One region of the Streptomyces sp. NPDC053431 genome, then DNA from elsewhere that is predicted to be linked to it. Evidence: predicted binding sites of a transcription regulator. Region 1 holds the regulator's gene; the other holds the start of a gene.
The links. The regulator HrcA, encoded in region 1, represses chaperone genes, less so after heat shock. The targets are predictions, from matches to a motif close to TTNGCACTCNGNNNNNCNGAGTGCNAA.

Region 1 (7,802 bases):
GTCCCGGGCGACGGCCGCCGCCTGACCGGCGGTCAGGTGGCCGTGGTCGGTGGCGAGCCGGACGTCCTCGTCGAGGAAGGTGGACTCGATGACGAGCATGTCGGCGCCGTCGGCGAGCGCGTACACCCCGTCGCACAGCCGGGTGTCCATGACGAAGGCGAACCGCTGCCCGCGCCGCACCTCGCTCACCTGCTCCAGCGTGACGCCGTTCAGGACGCCCTCGCGCTGGATGCGCCCCACGTCGGGGCCCTTGATGCCGTGCGCGGCGAGCCGCTCGGGCAGGAGGCGGCGCCCGTCGGGCTCGGTGAGCCGGTAGCCGTACGACTCCACGGGGTGGGAGAGCAGCCGCGCGTCGAGCGTGTACGCGTCGGTGACGGCGAGCGGTCCGTCGGCGGCGACCGGCTGCTCCACCAGACGTACGGTCTCGCGGTAGGCCGTCGCGTACCGCAGCCGCTCGAAGTACCGCTGCCCGCTCGCCGGGTAGTGCGCGGTGACGGGGTGCGGGACCTGGTCGAGGTTGATCCGCTGGATCACCCCGGCCAGTCCCAGCGAGTGGTCGCCGTGGAAGTGCGTGACGCAGATCCGGTTCAGGTCGTGCGCCGCGACCCCGGCACGGAGCATCTGGCGCTGGGTGCCCTCGCCGGGGTCGAAGAGGATGCCGGTCCCGTCCCAGCGCAGCAGATAGCCGTTGTGGTTGCGGTGCCGGGTCGGGACCTGGCTGGCCGTACCGAGGACGACCAGTTCGCGTACGGACAAGGGGGTGTCCCGGCCTATCCGGGCGGCCAGTTGAGGCCGCGGCCGCCGAGGACGTGGGCGTGCGCGTGGAACACGGTCTGGCCGGCGCCGGCGCCGGTGTTGAAGACGATGCGGAAGCCGCTGCCGTCGACCTTCTCCTGCGCCGCGATCTCGCCGGCCTCCCGGAGGACGTCGGCGGCGACGGTCGGCGCGGCGGCCGCGAGGGAGGCGGCGTCCGGGTAGTGCAGGCGCGGGATGACCAGGACGTGGGTCGGCGCCTGCGGGTTGATGTCGCGGAAGGCGAGCGTCGTCTCGGTGGCGCGCACGATCGTCGCCGGGACCTCCCCCTCCGCGATCTTGCAGAACAGGCAGTCGCTCTGCGGCTCTCCGGCCATGGCCCGGGCCTCCTCGCCTCCGTCGATCATCAGTACACGCGCATCGTATCGGCCCACGGCGACCTCCCGGCCGACGCCCGACCGGGGCACCGGCACGACGCGCCGCCCCCGCCCGACGCCGTACGACACACCGGCCCGCCACCCGACGACCCGCCGCGCTGACGGCCCTACGGTCCGACAGTCCGACGGTCCGCCGACGCGACGGCCCACGACACACGACGGCCCGCCCACCCGACCCGGCTGAACCGCCCCGCCCGACCGACGGCCCACGCAACCGCCCCGCACGACCCCGCCCGACGCCCCGCCGCCCGACGGCACCACGGCCCCGCCCCGCTACGACCAGCGGCCCGTCCGCCCCAGCACGAGCGCCGCGGCCGCCGTGCCGGCCGTGGAGGTGCGCAGGACGCTGTGACCGAGGCGGTACGGCGCGGCCCCGGCGCCCTCGAAGAGCGCCAACTCCTCCGGCGACACGCCGCCTTCGGGCCCCACGACGAGCACGATCGAGCCCTTGTCCGGCAGCTCGGCGGTGGCCAGCGCGCCGCTGGGGTGGGCCCGGTCCTCGTGCAGGACGGCCGCGAAGTCGGCCTCCGCGAGCAGCGCGGCGACCTGCTTGGACGTCATGAGGTCGGCCACCTCCGGGAAGCGGGTGCGGCGCGACTGCTTGCCGGCCTCGCGGGCGGTGGCCCGCCACTTCGCGAGCGCCTTCAGGCCCCGGTCGCCCTTCCACTGCGTGATGCAACGGGACGCCGCCCACGGCACGATCGCGTCCACGCCGGTCTCCGTCATGATCTCGACGGCCAGTTCGCCGCGGTCGCCCTTGGGCAGCGCCTGGACGACGGTCACGCGGGGCGCGGGCGCGGGCTCCTCGTGGTCCGCCGAGACCCGCACGGTCAGCTGGTCCTTGCCCTCGGCGGACAGCACGACGCACTCGGCCCAGCGCCCCCGCCCGTCGGTCAGGACGACGTCCTCCCCGGCGCGCAGCCGCTTCACGGAGACGGCGTGCCGGCCCTCGGGCCCGTCGAGGAGGAAGCTGCCGCCCCCGGGAACGGTGTCGACGACGAAGACGGGTGCGGTCACGAGGTGCTCCTGGTGCGTGCGGTGCCGGAAAGGGACGAGAGGGCGGCGTCGAGTTCTTCGGCGAGGACCTCGACCAGCCGCCCGGCCGGGAGCTCCCGCGCCATCCGGTGCCCCTGCCCGGCCCACAGGGCCATCCCCTGCGGGTCGCCCGCGGTGGCGGCGGCCCTGCGCAGCGGGGCGGTGAGGTGATGGACCTCGGGGTACGCGGCGGGGGCGTACGGCCCGTGCTCGCGCAGGAAGCGGTTGACGAGCCCCCGCGCGGGGCGCCCGGAGAAGGCCCGGGTGAACTCGGTGTGGGTGAACAGCGGATCGGTGAGGGCCCGCTTGTGCAGCGGATGCGCCCCCGACTCGGGGCAGACGAGGAACGCGGTGCCGAGCTGCGCGGCGTCGGCGCCCGCGGCGAGCACGGCGGCGATCTGACGGCCGCGCATGATCCCGCCGGCCGCGACCAGCGGCAGCCGGACGGCCTCGCGGATCTCCGTGAGCAGCGGCAGCAGCCCGCGGGCCCGGCCGGGGGCGGGGCCGTCGGCCGGCTCGTCCCGGTGGGTGCTCCGGTGCCCGCCCGCCTCCGCGCCCTGCACGCAGATCGCGCCCGCCCCGGCGCGCTCGGCGGTCCGGGCCTCCTCGACGGACGTCACGGTGACGATCGTGAACGTGCCGACCCGCGCGAACGCGTCCAGCGCGTCGCGGTCGGGGCAGCCGAAGGCGAAGGAGACGACCGGCACGGGGTCGTCGAGGAGGATCGCCAGCTTGGCGTCGTACGCGTCGTCCCGCCCCTGCTCGGCGTCGCCGAGCGCCGTCTCGTACCAGGTGGCCTCACCGGCGAGCTGGTGCCGGTAGACCTCGACGGCGCCGGGGTCGGCGGCCTGTCCGCCGGGCGGCATGAGGAGGTTGACCCCGAAGGGCCGCGCGGTGAGCCCGCGCACCCGCTTGACCTCCTGGTAGAGCCCGCCCGCGGTCTTGTACCCCCCGGCCAGGAACCCGAGCGCCCCGGCCTCGCAGACGGCCCCGACGAGCTCGGGAGAGGAGGCGCCACCCGCCATGGGGGCCTGCACGATCGGATGACGAGAGAGATCGTTCAGAGCGGTGGACATGCAGGCATCGTGCCATGCCCGAACGGCGCGGCCGAATCGATACAAGAGGGCCACGAGGCGACCGCGGCGGCGGCCCGAGCGGCGGCCACAGCGGCACGGCCGCGCCGCCGCCACGCGCCCACGCGGCACGGCCAGGGGCGCTACGACCCGGGCCGGCATCGCCCCCGCCGCGAGGACACAAAGGGGCGTCCCGCCGCCGCGAGGACGCGGAGGGCTTTCGCCGCGAGGACGCGGAGGGCTTTCGCCGCGAGGACGCGGAGGGGCGTCCCGCCGCGAGGAACGCGAGGGGGCGGCCCCGCCGCGAGGAACGCGAAGAGGCGGCCCCGCCGCGAGAAACGAGGAAGGGGCGGCCCCGCGAATTCGCGGGACCGCCCCTCACGCATACGCCGCTGCCGGCTCAGCGCCCGTTGAACGCGTCCTTCAGGCGCGAGAACAGCCCCTGCTGCCCCGGCTGGAACTGGCCCGTCGGGCGCTCCTCGCCCCGCAGCTTGGACAGCTCGCGCAGCAGGCGCTCCTGCTCCGGGTCGAGCTTCGTCGGGGTCTGGACCTCGACGTGGACGATCAGGTCGCCCCGGCCGTTGCCGCGCAGGTGGGTGACGCCACGGCCGTGCAGCGGGATCGACTGGCCGGACTGGGTGCCCGGGCGGATGTCGACGTCCTCCAGGCCGTCCAGCGTCTGCAGCTGCACCTTCGTGCCGAGCGCGGCCGCCGTCATCGGGATGGTGACCGTGCAGTGCAGGTCGTCGCCGCGCCGCTGGAAGACGTCGTGCGGGATCTCATGGATCTCGACGTACAGGTCGCCGGCGGGGCCGCCGCCGGGGCCGACCTCGCCCTCACCCGCGAGCTGGATGCGGGTGCCGTTGTCGACACCGGCCGGGATCTTCACCGTGAGCGTACGGCGGGACCGCACGCGCCCGTCGCCCGCGCACTCGGGGCACGGGGTCGGGACGACGGTGCCGAAGCCCTGGCACTGCGGGCAGGGGCGGGAGGTCATGACCTGGCCCAGGAAGGACCGGGTGACCTGGGAGACCTCGCCACGGCCGCGGCACATGTCGCAGGTCTGCGCGGTGGTGCCGGGCGCGGCGCCCTCACCCGAGCAGGTGGTGCAGACGACGGCCGTGTCGACCTGGATGTCCTTGGTGGTGCCGAAGGCCGCCTCGTCGAGGGTGACCTCCAGGCGGATCATCGCGTCCTGGCCGCGCCGGGTGCGCGAGCGCGGGCCGCGCTGGGACGCCGTACCGAAGAAGGCGTCCATGATGTCCGAGAAGTTCCCGAAGCCGCCCGCGCCGAAGCCGCCGGCCCCACCGCCGCCGCCGGAGGCGGACAGCGGGTCGCCGCCGAGGTCGTAGACCTGCTTCTTCTGCGGGTCCGAGAGGACCTCGTACGCGGCGTTGATCTCCTTGAACCGCTCCTGCGTCTTCGGGTCCGGGTTCACGTCCGGGTGAAGCTCGCGGGCAAGGCGGCGGAAGGCCTTCTTGATCTCGTCCTGCGACGCGTCGCGGCGTACGCCGAGTACGGCGTAGTAGTCGGTGGCCACTTACGACTCCGCCAGGATCTGTCCGACGTAACGTGCCACTGCGCGTACCGCTCCCATCGTTCCGGGGTAGTCCATGCGGGTCGGTCCGACCACGCCGAGTTTGGCGACTGCCTCGCCGCCGGAACCGTAGCCGACCGAGACGACCGACGTGGACGTCAGTCCCTCGTGGGCGTTCTCGTGCCCGATGCGTACGGTCATGCCCGATTCCTTGGCCTCGCCGAGCAGCTTCAGGAGGACGACCTGCTCCTCCAGGGCTTCCAGGACGGGCCTGATCGTCAGGGGGAAGTCATGTCCGAAGCGGGTCAGATTGGCGGTGCCGCCGATCATGAGCCGCTCCTCCTGCTCCTCCACGAGGGTCTCCAGGAGGGTCGCGAGCACGGTCGAGACCGTGCCGCGGTCCTCGATCTCCTCGAAGGAGTCCGGCAGGTCCTGCACCAGCTGCGGCACGTCGGCGAACCGGCGGCCGACGACCCGGCTGTTGAGCCGGGCCCGCAGGTCTGCCAGGGAGGTCTCGCCGAAGGGCGCCGGGCAGTCGATCACGCGCTGCTCGACCCGGCCGGTGTCGGTGATGAGCACCAGCATCAGCCGGGCGGGGGCCAGCGACAGCAGCTCCACGTGCCGGACCGTCGAACGGGTCAGCGAGGGGTACTGCACGACGGCGACCTGCCGGGTGAGCTGCGCGAGCAGCCGGACCGTGCGGCCGACGACGTCGTCGAGGTCGACGGCTCCGTCGAGGAAGTTGTGGATCGCCCGCCGCTCGGGGGTCGACAGCGGCTTGACGCCGGCCAGCCGGTCCACGAACAGGCGGTAGCCCTTGTCGGTGGGGATGCGCCCGGCGCTGGTGTGAGGCTGGGCGATGTACCCCTCCTCCTCCAGGACCGCCATGTCGTTGCGCACGGTGGCGGGCGACACGCCGAGCTTGTGGCGCTCGGTGAGCGCCTTGGAGCCGACCGGCTCCTCCGTCCCGACGTAGTCCTGGACGATGGCGCGCAGCACCTCGAGTCTGCGTTCGCTGAGCATCGCGCGCACCTCCAGCTGTCGATCCGGTTCCGGTTGCTCCGCTTTTGGCACTCGCCCTGTCCGAGTGCCAGGAAACCCCCGGCCAGTGTAAGGCGGCCGACATCGCTCCTGGCAAGGAGGCGGGGTCGAAGCGGGTGCAGCGGATAGCGTCTGGGCATGGACGTGAACTGGGAGACGTACGGCTGGGAGCGGCTCGGACGAGGGGTCGGCCGGCGCCGGCTGCCGGGGTGGGACGCCACGGTGGGCCTGGTGATCGGGCGGGACGCGGTGCTTCTCTACGACACGGGCGCCACCCTCGCGCAGGGCGCCGAGGTGCGCGAGCAGGCGACCGCGCTGGCCGGCCGTGAGGTGACACACATCGCACTCGGCCACCCCCATTTCGACCATGTGCTGGGCACCGCGGCCTTCCCGGGGGCCGAGGTCTTCGGCGCGGTCGGCATGGACACGCTGCTGCCGCGGGAGCGGGAGGAACTGTGGAAGGACGCGGTACGGCAGGGGGTGGACGAGCGGGAGGCGACCCAGGCCGCGGAGGCGCTGGTGGCGCCGAGCCACACCGTCACCGGTGAGTGGACCCTGGACCTGGGCGGGCGGCAGGTCCTCCTGGCCAACGTCGGGCCCGGCCACACGGGCCACGACCTGGTACTCCTCGTGCCGGACGAGCGGGAGGTCGTCTTCTGCGGCGACCTGGTGGAGGAGTCGGGCGAGCCACAGGCGGGCCCGGACGCGATCCCGAGCCGATGGCCGGCCGCCCTCGACCGCCTGCTGTCCCTGGGCGGCGAGGACGCGCTGTACGTGCCGGGGCACGGCGCGCTGGTCGACGCGGACTTCGTGCGACGCCAACGGGAGGAACTGGCACGCCGCTTCGAGGTGTCGTAGCGTCGCGCAAATGCGCAGCTACAACCCGGACCTGACGCCTCCTTGGAAGAAGTCGGCCCCCGTCCCCGAGGTCCCGGCGGACCGCGACCTCGTGGTCGAGGAGGTCTCGACGGGCTTCTGCGGGGCGGTGATCCGTTGCGAGGCGGGCACGGTGACCCTGGAGGACCGCTTCGGCAAGCACCGGGTCTTCCCGCTGGAACCGCGCGGCTTCCTGCTGGAGGGCCGGGTGGTCACCCTGGTCCGCCCCTCCCGCCCGGCCCCGTCCCACCCCACCCGTACGGCCTCCGGCTCGATCGCGGTCCCGGGCGCCCGGGCGCGCGTCGCCCGGGCGGGCCGCATCTACGTGGAGGGCCGCCACGACGCCGAGCTGGTCGAGAAGGTCTGGGGCGACGACCTGCGCGTCGAGGGCGTGGTCGTGGAGTACCTGGAGGGCGTCGACGACCTCCCGGCCGTCGTCGCCGACTTCGCCCCCGCCCCGGACGCCCGCCTGGGCGTCCTGGTCGACCACCTGGTCCCCGGCTCCAAGGAGTCCCGCATCGCGGCCCAGGTCACCTCCCCCGACGTCCTGGTGGTCGGCCACCCCTACATCGACGTCTGGGAGGCGGTGAAGCCCTCCTCGGTCGGCATCCCCGCCTGGCCGACCGTCCCCCGCGGCCAGGACTGGAAGACCGGCGTCTGTCGCGCCCTCGGCTGGCCGGAGAACACGGGCGCGGCCTGGCAGCACATCCTGTCGAAGGTCCACTCCTACAAGGACCTGGAGCCGGCCCTCCTGGGCCGAGTGGAAGAACTCATCGACTTCGTCACAGCCCCCTAACCCAACCGAACCACCCCACCCAACTCGACCCGCAGCCCGACACGGCCCGCAGCCCGCCGCGGCCCGCAGCCCGCGGTGGGCCGTGCCCACAACGGCCAAAGCGTCCCCGACGGAAGGCACCCGGGGGGCGGGAGGCGCGCCGGGCGGGAGGCGCCCGGGGGGGAGTCGCTTGGGGTCAGTCGACCAGGTCGCGGACGACCGCGTCGGCCAGCAGCCGCCCCCGCAGCGTCAGCACGGCACGGCCCGCGCCGTAC
Region 2 (7,802 bases), on a different contig from region 1:
GGCGAAATGCGTCATGAGGAAGATGAGGAGAAAGGGCCTCGCCTCCATGGCTGTACAGACTGTCGCACCCGGAACCACCGTCGATCTCGGTCCCGCTTCCGGACTCTCCTGCCGCGAATGCGGCGAGACCTTCGCGCTCGGCCCGATCTTCGCCTGTGAGCTGTGTTTCGGCCCCCTCGAGGTCGCGTACGACCTGCCCACCGGTGACCCCGAGGCGCTGCGCAAGCAGATCGAGGCCGGCCCCGCCAACATCTGGCGCTACGCCCCGCTGCTGCCGGTCCCGGCCGACGTCGCCGAGAAGCCCAACCTGAACCCCGGCTGGACCAAGCTCGTCCAGGCCGACAACCTCGCCCGCGAGATCGGTGTCGAGCCCGGCAAGCTCTTCGTCAAGGACGACTCCGGCAACCCGACCCACTCCTTCAAGGACCGGGTCGTCGCCCAGGCCATCGAGGCCGCCCGCGCCTTCGGCTTCACCACCCTCTCCTGCTCCTCCACCGGCAACCTGGCCGGCGCCGTCGGCGCCGCCGCCGCCCGGGCCGGCTTCCGCTCCTGCGTGTTCATCCCGCACGACCTGGAGCAGGGCAAGGTCGTCATGGCCGGTGTCTACGGCGGCGACCTGGTCGCCATCGAGGGCAACTACGACGACGTCAACCGCTTCTGCTCGGAGCTCATCGGCGACCCGCTCGGCGAGGGCTGGGGCTTCGTGAACGTCAACCTGCGTCCGTACTACGGCGAGGGCTCCAAGACGCTCGCGTACGAGATCTGCGAGCAGCTCGGCTGGGTCATCCCGGACCAGCTCGTCATCCCGATCGCCTCCGGCTCCCAGCTCACCAAGATCGACAAGGGTCTGCAGGAGCTCATCAAGCTGGGCCTGGTCGAGGACAAGCCGTACAAGATCTTCGGCGCCCAGGCCGAGGGCTGCTCCCCGGTCTCCGCCGCCTTCAAGGCCGGCCACGACGTGGTGCGCCCGCAGAAGCCGAACACCATCGCCAAGTCGCTGGCGATCGGCAACCCGGCCGACGGCCCGTACGTCCTCGACATCGCCCGCCGCACCGGCGGTGCCGTGGAGGACGTGAACGACGAGCAGGTCGTCGACGCCATCAAGATCCTCGCCCGCACCGAGGGCATCTTCGCCGAGACCGCCGGCGGTGTGACCGTCGGCGTGACGAGGAAGCTGGTCGAGAACGGTCTGCTCGACCCGAGCCGCACCACCGTCGTCCTGAACACCGGTGACGGCCTCAAGACCCTGGACGCGGTGGCCGACACCTCCCAGGCGACCGCCACCATCCGCCCGAGCCTCGACGCGTTCCGCGACGCCGGCCTGGCCCACTGAAAGGTTCGTGAACACATGGCCGTGAACGTCCGCATCCCCACCATCCTCCGCACCTACACCGGTGGCCAGGCCGAGGTGCCCGCCGAGGGCGCGACCCTCGCCGAGGTCATCGCCGACCTGGAGAAGAACCACACGGGCATCGCGGCCCGCGTCCTCGACGACCAGGGCAAGCTGCGCCGCTTCGTCAACGTGTACGTGAACGACGACGACGTGCGCTTCGAGCAGGGCCTGGAGACCGTGACGCCGGACGGCGCCGGCGTCTCCATCATCCCGGCCGTCGCCGGCGGCTGCTGAGCCGTAGGCGGTCGAACCCTACCCGTCGGTACTGAATTGCCCCTTCCGCGAGAGAAAGCGGAGGGGGCAATTCTGCATGGTTGAGCGCGGTAGAGTTGGGGAAGTCCCCTCCGCTGCTCATGCCAGGCGCATATGAGAATGCGTCTGCGCCCGACAAGAAGCAGCCAAAGTGCCCGTGCCTTGTGCACCTTCTGCGCGTTTTGCCGGGCCCGACTTGCCCCGTAATTCCGGGGATTCTCCCCAATTCCCCTTTCCGGCGTGCCCAGAATTCTCGTCCGATTGACCTGTTGCAGAGGGCAGTTGGGCAGATACATTCAGCCGCGGTCGACGCGTTCCGGCGCAGGGTCTGACCCGGGTCCGCGAAGTGCGGGCCCGCGCAAGGGCCAGTAATAGGGGAGTTAGGCATGGCTCAGGGCACCGTCAAGTGGTTCAACGCGGAGAAGGGCTACGGCTTCATCGCGGTCGACGGTGGTGCGGATGTTTTCGTCCACTACAGCGCGATCCAGATGGACGGATACCGCACCCTCGAAGAGGGTCAGCGGGTCGAGTTCGAGATCTCGCAGGGCCAGAAGGGTCCGCAGGCGGACATGGTCAAGCTCGCCGTCTGAGCGCGGCGCGATCGGCCACCGACGCACTTCCGTCGAGGGGCCCGCATCCTGACCGGGATGCGGGCCCCTCGCGCGTTCCCGTACGGGCCCGGAGCGGGCCCGGAGCGGGAGGCGCCAGGGGTGCTCGATCTGCGGGAGTCGCTTGCACTCTCCTAGGGCGAGTGCTAATCATTGGCGTTAGCACTCTGAAGGTGAGAGTGCTACGAGGATCGGGCAGACGAGGTCGCCGGCCGAGTGGGGCAAGGAACCACGCGGAGGGCGGGCCGTCCGTCGCGGGCGTCGGCGCGGTCCAGGAGCGTTATCCACCCCATGTCCGGGAGGACCACTTCACATGGCCAAGATCATCGCGTTCGACGAGGAGGCCCGGCGCGGTCTCGAGCGCGGCATGAACCAGCTCGCTGACGCCGTCAAGGTCACCCTCGGCCCCAAGGGTCGCAACGTCGTCCTCGAGAAGAAGTGGGGCGCCCCCACGATCACCAACGATGGTGTCTCCATCGCCAAGGAGATCGAGCTCGAGGACCCGTACGAGAAGATCGGCGCCGAGCTGGTCAAGGAAGTCGCCAAGAAGACGGACGACGTCGCCGGCGACGGTACGACCACCGCCACCGTTCTCGCCCAGGCGCTGGTCCGTGAGGGCCTGCGCAACGTCGCCGCCGGCGCCAACCCGATGGCCCTCAAGCGCGGCATCGAGAAGGCCGTCGAGGCCGTCTCCGGTGCGCTGCTCGACCAGGCGAAGGAGGTCGAGACGAAGGAGCAGATCGCCTCCACCGCCTCCATCTCCGCCGCCGACACCCAGATCGGCGAGCTCATCGCCGAGGCCATGGACAAGGTCGGCAAGGAAGGCGTCATCACCGTCGAGGAGTCCCAGACCTTCGGTCTGGAGCTGGAGCTCACCGAGGGTATGCGCTTCGACAAGGGCTACATCTCGGCGTACTTCGCGACCGACATGGAGCGCATGGAGGCCGCGCTCGAGGACCCGTACATCCTCATCGTCAACTCCAAGGTCTCCTCGGTGAAGGACCTGCTCCCGCTCCTCGAGAAGGTCATGCAGTCGGGCAAGCCGCTGCTGATCATCGCCGAGGACGTCGAGGGCGAGGCCCTGTCGACCCTGGTCGTCAACAAGATCCGTGGCACCTTCAAGTCCGTCGCCGTCAAGGCCCCGGGCTTCGGCGACCGCCGCAAGGCGATGCTGAACGACATCGCCATCCTCACCGGCGGCACGGTCATCTCCGAGGAGGTCGGCCTCAAGCTCGAGAACGCCGGCCTGGACCTGCTGGGCCGCGCCCGCAAGGTCGTCATCACCAAGGACGAGACCACCATCGTCGACGGTGCCGGTGACAGCGAGCAGGTCGCCGGTCGCGTGAACCAGATCCGTGCCGAGATCGAGAACTCCGACTCGGACTACGACCGCGAGAAGCTCCAGGAGCGCCTGGCGAAGCTCGCCGGTGGCGTCGCCGTCATCAAGGCCGGTGCCGCGACCGAGGTCGAGCTCAAGGAGCGCAAGCACCGCATCGAGGACGCCGTGCGCAACGCGAAGGCGGCCGTCGAGGAGGGCATCGTCGCCGGTGGTGGCGTGGCCCTGCTGCAGGCCTCCGCGGTCTTCGAGAAGCTGGAGCTGGACGGCGACGAGGCCACCGGTGCCAACGCCGTCAAGCTGGCCCTGGAGGCCCCGCTGAAGCAGATCGCCGTCAACGGTGGTCTCGAGGGCGGCGTCGTCGTGGAGAAGGTGCGCAACCTCCCCGTCGGCCACGGCCTGAACGCCGCGACCGGTGAGTACGTCGACATGATCGCCGAGGGCATCATCGACCCGGCCAAGGTGACGCGCTCCGCGCTGCAGAACGCCGCCTCCATCGCGGCCCTGTTCCTCACCACCGAGGCCGTCATCGCCGACAAGCCGGAGAAGGCCGCCGCGCCGGCCGGCGGCGGCATGCCGGGCGGTGACATGGACTTCTGATCCTCGTAGAGGATCGGCGGTTCATCGCTGGACGCCGAAGGGCGGCACCCCACCGGGGTGCCGCCCTTCAGTCGTTCCGGGTGGGTCAGCGCACGTCGACGTAGTCGGCGTAGGCGGCCGGCGCGTTGAAGTGCGAGCCGTCACCGTTGTGCCGGAGGGTGTACGAACCGTCCACGGTGGCCTTGGTCGGGAAGGTCACGACACCGTTCGCGGCGGTACGGCCGGTCGCCAGCTGCTTCCAGGCCGTCGAGCCGCGGGCCTGGAACCACAGGGTGACAGGGGCGTTCCCGTACACCTTCCAGGTGGAGCCGATCTGCTGCTGGAGCGTGCCGGTCACGGTCATGGCCGCGCCCTTGCGCACCGGCTCCGGGTTGGCGTTCACGCCGACGATCCGGGTGGGGGTGCGGACCAGCCGGAAGGTGGCGCCGGTGGTCTCGGCGAACGCGTCGCTCAGCACGTGCCGGACCCGGAAGAAGCCGCCCTGGCTCCGGCCGTTGAGGTTGAAGAGCACGGGGAAGCCGCTCTCGTTGGCGGCGTACGTGGCGATGGTGCGCCAGCCGGTGAGGCCGTCGGCCGAGTTCTCCAGGAGCAGGGTCTCCGGGACGTTGTGCCCGAAGAACTGCTTCGGGTTGTACCAGGGACGGAAGGCGCCGATGACGTTGACCTTGCCGTCCGCGGCGAGCAGGCCGCGGTAGACGACGACCCGGCCCTCCTGGGGCATCGCCAGCGGACCGCTGACCCCCGGGAAGGACAGGAACGGGTCGACGGAGGACACCACCCAGCTGTCCAGCCGCGTTCCGGGGGCGGACGGAAGCTGTGCGGTGAAGCGGCCGTCTGCGTCGGTGGAGACCGTCTGCCACACCGGCGAGCCGGTGTAGCCGGCCATGGCCAGGCCCACGCGGAGCTGCTGCTCGGCGAGCGGCGCGTCCGCGTTCGCCGGGTCGGTCATCCGGCCGGTGACCGTGACCTTCTCGCCCGGCAGCAGCCGGGTCCTGTCGGCGGTCGCGGTGACCGTGACCTGGCGGCTCCGCACGGTGGCGATCGACCGGGTGAACGCGTACGAGCCGTGCACCTGGTCGTTGTTCTCCGCGTACGAGACACGGAACTCGTCGCCGATCCGTACGTCGGCGTACGGCTCGCCGGTGAACGCGCCCGTCTCGTCGGTGGTCGCCGTCTGCGCCGTACCCGTGTCGGGGGTCAGGCGCTGGACGGAGACGCGGCCGCCGGAGATGGGTACGAGGTCGCCGGAGCCGGGCTGGACGCCGAGGAGCGTGCCCGAGGGGCGGGTGCTGCGGTCGTCCCAGCTCGGCGCCGAGAACCCGAGGTCGAGCTGCGGCTTCAGGGTGAAGTCGAGCGTGCCGGCGTCGGTGCGGGTGAGGGTGTGGCCGAGGGAGTCGGTCGCCGTGATGTCGATGGCGTAGCGGCCGAGCTCCGGGATGCCGCCGCCGTCCTCGGTGAGCTTGAGGGCGGTGCCGGCCGGCAGGGAGAAGTAGTTCTTGTTCCAGGCGGCCTGGGTCAGGGCGGGGATCTCGGTGACGACGGTGTCGTTCTTGCGGATCTTCGCCGAGACGGTGGTGACGGTGGCCGTGGCGGCGTCCGTCCAGACGTTCACGTGGAAGGCGCCGCGCTGGTACTCCTCGGTGACGGCGCGGCCGATGCCGACGGTGGCCGGCGCCGGGGGCGCCGGGTCCTCCGCGAGGGCGGGGGCGGTGCCGGCGCCGAGGGCGAGGACGGTGAGCGCGGCGAGCGTGGCCGCGGTGCGGTGGGACGCGGGGCGCGGGGCCGCGGTGCGGTGGGACGCGGGGTGCGCGGCGGGGCGGAGGTCAGAGCGCATCGATGTACTTCCCCTTCGTCTCGCTGTAGAAGTAGCCGTTCTGCGACTGCTTCAGCACGAGCCAGGTGCCGTCGCCGTAGTTCTTGGCCTTGAAGCTGAACGTGCCGTAGGTGGTGGTGGGGACGTCACGCTTCACCCAGTACCACTCGGAGCTTCCCCTGGGCTTGAAGAGGAGCATGACCTTGGCGCCGGCGAGCGGCTTCCAGGTGCTGCCGATCTTCTTCTGCAGCGTGCCGGTGACCGTCATGTACGAGTTCACGCGCGGCCGGGTCGGGCTGATGGCGAACGCGGAGAAGCGGGTCTCGACGCGGGAGAGCCTGACCGGGGCGGTGTCGGCCGCGGTGAAGCGGTCCGTCTCGCCGTGGTGCAGCCGGTAGGTGGCGTTGACGTAGCCCCAGGTCCTGATGTCGACCTTGCAGTAGGTGAAGCTGTTGTCCCACTCCGTCTTGCCGTACCTCAGGTTGCCCCAGGTGCGGCCGTTGTCGAACGACACCTGGAGGTACATCGGCTCACCCTCGCAGCCGCCGCCGTTGACGCGGGCGGTGGCGCGGACCTCGCCGAACTCGTCCAGGGTGGTGCGGACGCCGCTGTACCAGACCGGCTGCGGGACGGCGATCTCGCCCTGGTCGAAGTTGATGGTCTGGAAGTACACCGAGGGCCGCAGGAAGGTGTACAGCTGCGTGGCGTAGGTGGCCCGGGCGCCGTAGGAGAAGGTGCCGCTCGCCGTGGTGGTGCCGCTGCCCATGACGTCGGTGCCCGGGTCGGTGCGGTCGTAGTACGCGGGCTCGGTGTTCCGGGTCACGACCGGGGCGTCCACGAACGGCTGCCAGCCGTCCTGCGTGAGCCGCTCCACCCGGCCGGAGACGGTGACGTCGGTGCCCTTGGCGACCCGGTACTTGTTCAGGTCCGCGCTGATCCGGTACTGGAGGGTCTCGACGCCGACCCTCGGCACCGTGTACCCGGCGTTCGGGTCGGTGTCCGCGGCGGCCTCGACGACCGTGGCGCTGCCGCCGCGGACCTCCGCGTTCGGGGTGAACGGCAGCGAGAAGCCGCCGTCGGCGCCGGTGACGGCGGTCGCGTCGACGGTCCGCCAGTTGCCGCCCATGACGTCGCTCAGGCTGAGCGAGACCTTGACCTTGGTGCCCTCACGGGCCGGCGTCCGCAGTCCGGTGGACGGGTCCCAGGTCGTCGCCGAGCCGGACAGGACGAGATCGCGCCGGTCGTAGCTGGTGGTCGCACGGTCGAAGGACAGCTTGCTGACACCGGTGTGCAGCTTGTGGCTGTAGGTGCCGCCGGTCCACTTCTGGACGGTGCCGGAGGGCAGCCGGTACTCGACGACGACCGGGTAGTCGCCCAGCGGCGTGCCCTCGGGCAGCTTCAGGGCCTCGGGCGTGGTCCAGCCCCAGGTCCGGTCGGTGGCCTCGTCGGCGGACTGCCAGCTGAGGTCGTCCGTCGAGGCGAGCACGGCGGCGTCCGGGGCGCTGGAGGCGAGGACGCTGACCTTCACCCACAGGGCTTCGGACGAGACCTCGACGACGATCCGGCCGTCGTCGGAGGTGCTGGTACGGGCGACGTCGGCCGCGTGGGCGGCGGGCGCGGTCACCAGGGCCGGCAGGGCCAGGCCCGCGGACAGCGCGAAGACGGTGGCCGCACGCACGAGGGCATGCGGACGTGTGCGCGTACTGCGCATGAGAAGGACCCCCCACAGGTCAGAAAGAGCGGTGCACCAGAGGTGTGCGTGCCGCGTGATACGCACGATAGCGCCTGAGGATTGAACGT

Region 2: the regulator HrcA is predicted to act here: its motif matches at 2,377-2,403, upstream of groL (chaperonin GroEL).

Annotation. Positions count from the first base shown of each region.
Region 1 is NZ_JBITXX010000001.1:480,825-488,626, reverse strand. Features, by position in the region: gene ACIGXE_RS02050 (ribonuclease Z) at 1-756, opposite strand, end outside; gene ACIGXE_RS02045 (histidine triad nucleotide-binding protein) at 771-1,130, opposite strand; gene ACIGXE_RS02040 (16S rRNA (uracil(1498)-N(3))-methyltransferase) at 1,464-2,207, opposite strand; gene ACIGXE_RS02035 (nitronate monooxygenase) at 2,204-3,301, opposite strand; gene dnaJ (molecular chaperone DnaJ) at 3,699-4,838, opposite strand; gene hrcA (heat-inducible transcriptional repressor HrcA) at 4,839-5,858, opposite strand; gene ACIGXE_RS02020 (MBL fold metallo-hydrolase) at 6,015-6,734, shown strand; gene ACIGXE_RS02015 (DUF3097 domain-containing protein) at 6,745-7,548, shown strand; gene hemW (radical SAM family heme chaperone HemW) at 7,724-7,802, opposite strand, start outside.
Region 2 is NZ_JBITXX010000017.1:7,514-15,315, reverse strand. Features, by position in the region: SAM riboswitch class I at 1-29, shown strand, start outside; gene thrC (threonine synthase) at 23-1,333, shown strand; gene ACIGXE_RS30270 (MoaD/ThiS family protein) at 1,349-1,627, shown strand; gene ACIGXE_RS30265 (cold-shock protein) at 2,032-2,235, shown strand; gene groL (chaperonin GroEL) at 2,567-4,189, shown strand; gene ACIGXE_RS30255 (hypothetical protein) at 4,275-6,023, opposite strand; gene ACIGXE_RS30250 (hypothetical protein) at 6,013-7,680, opposite strand.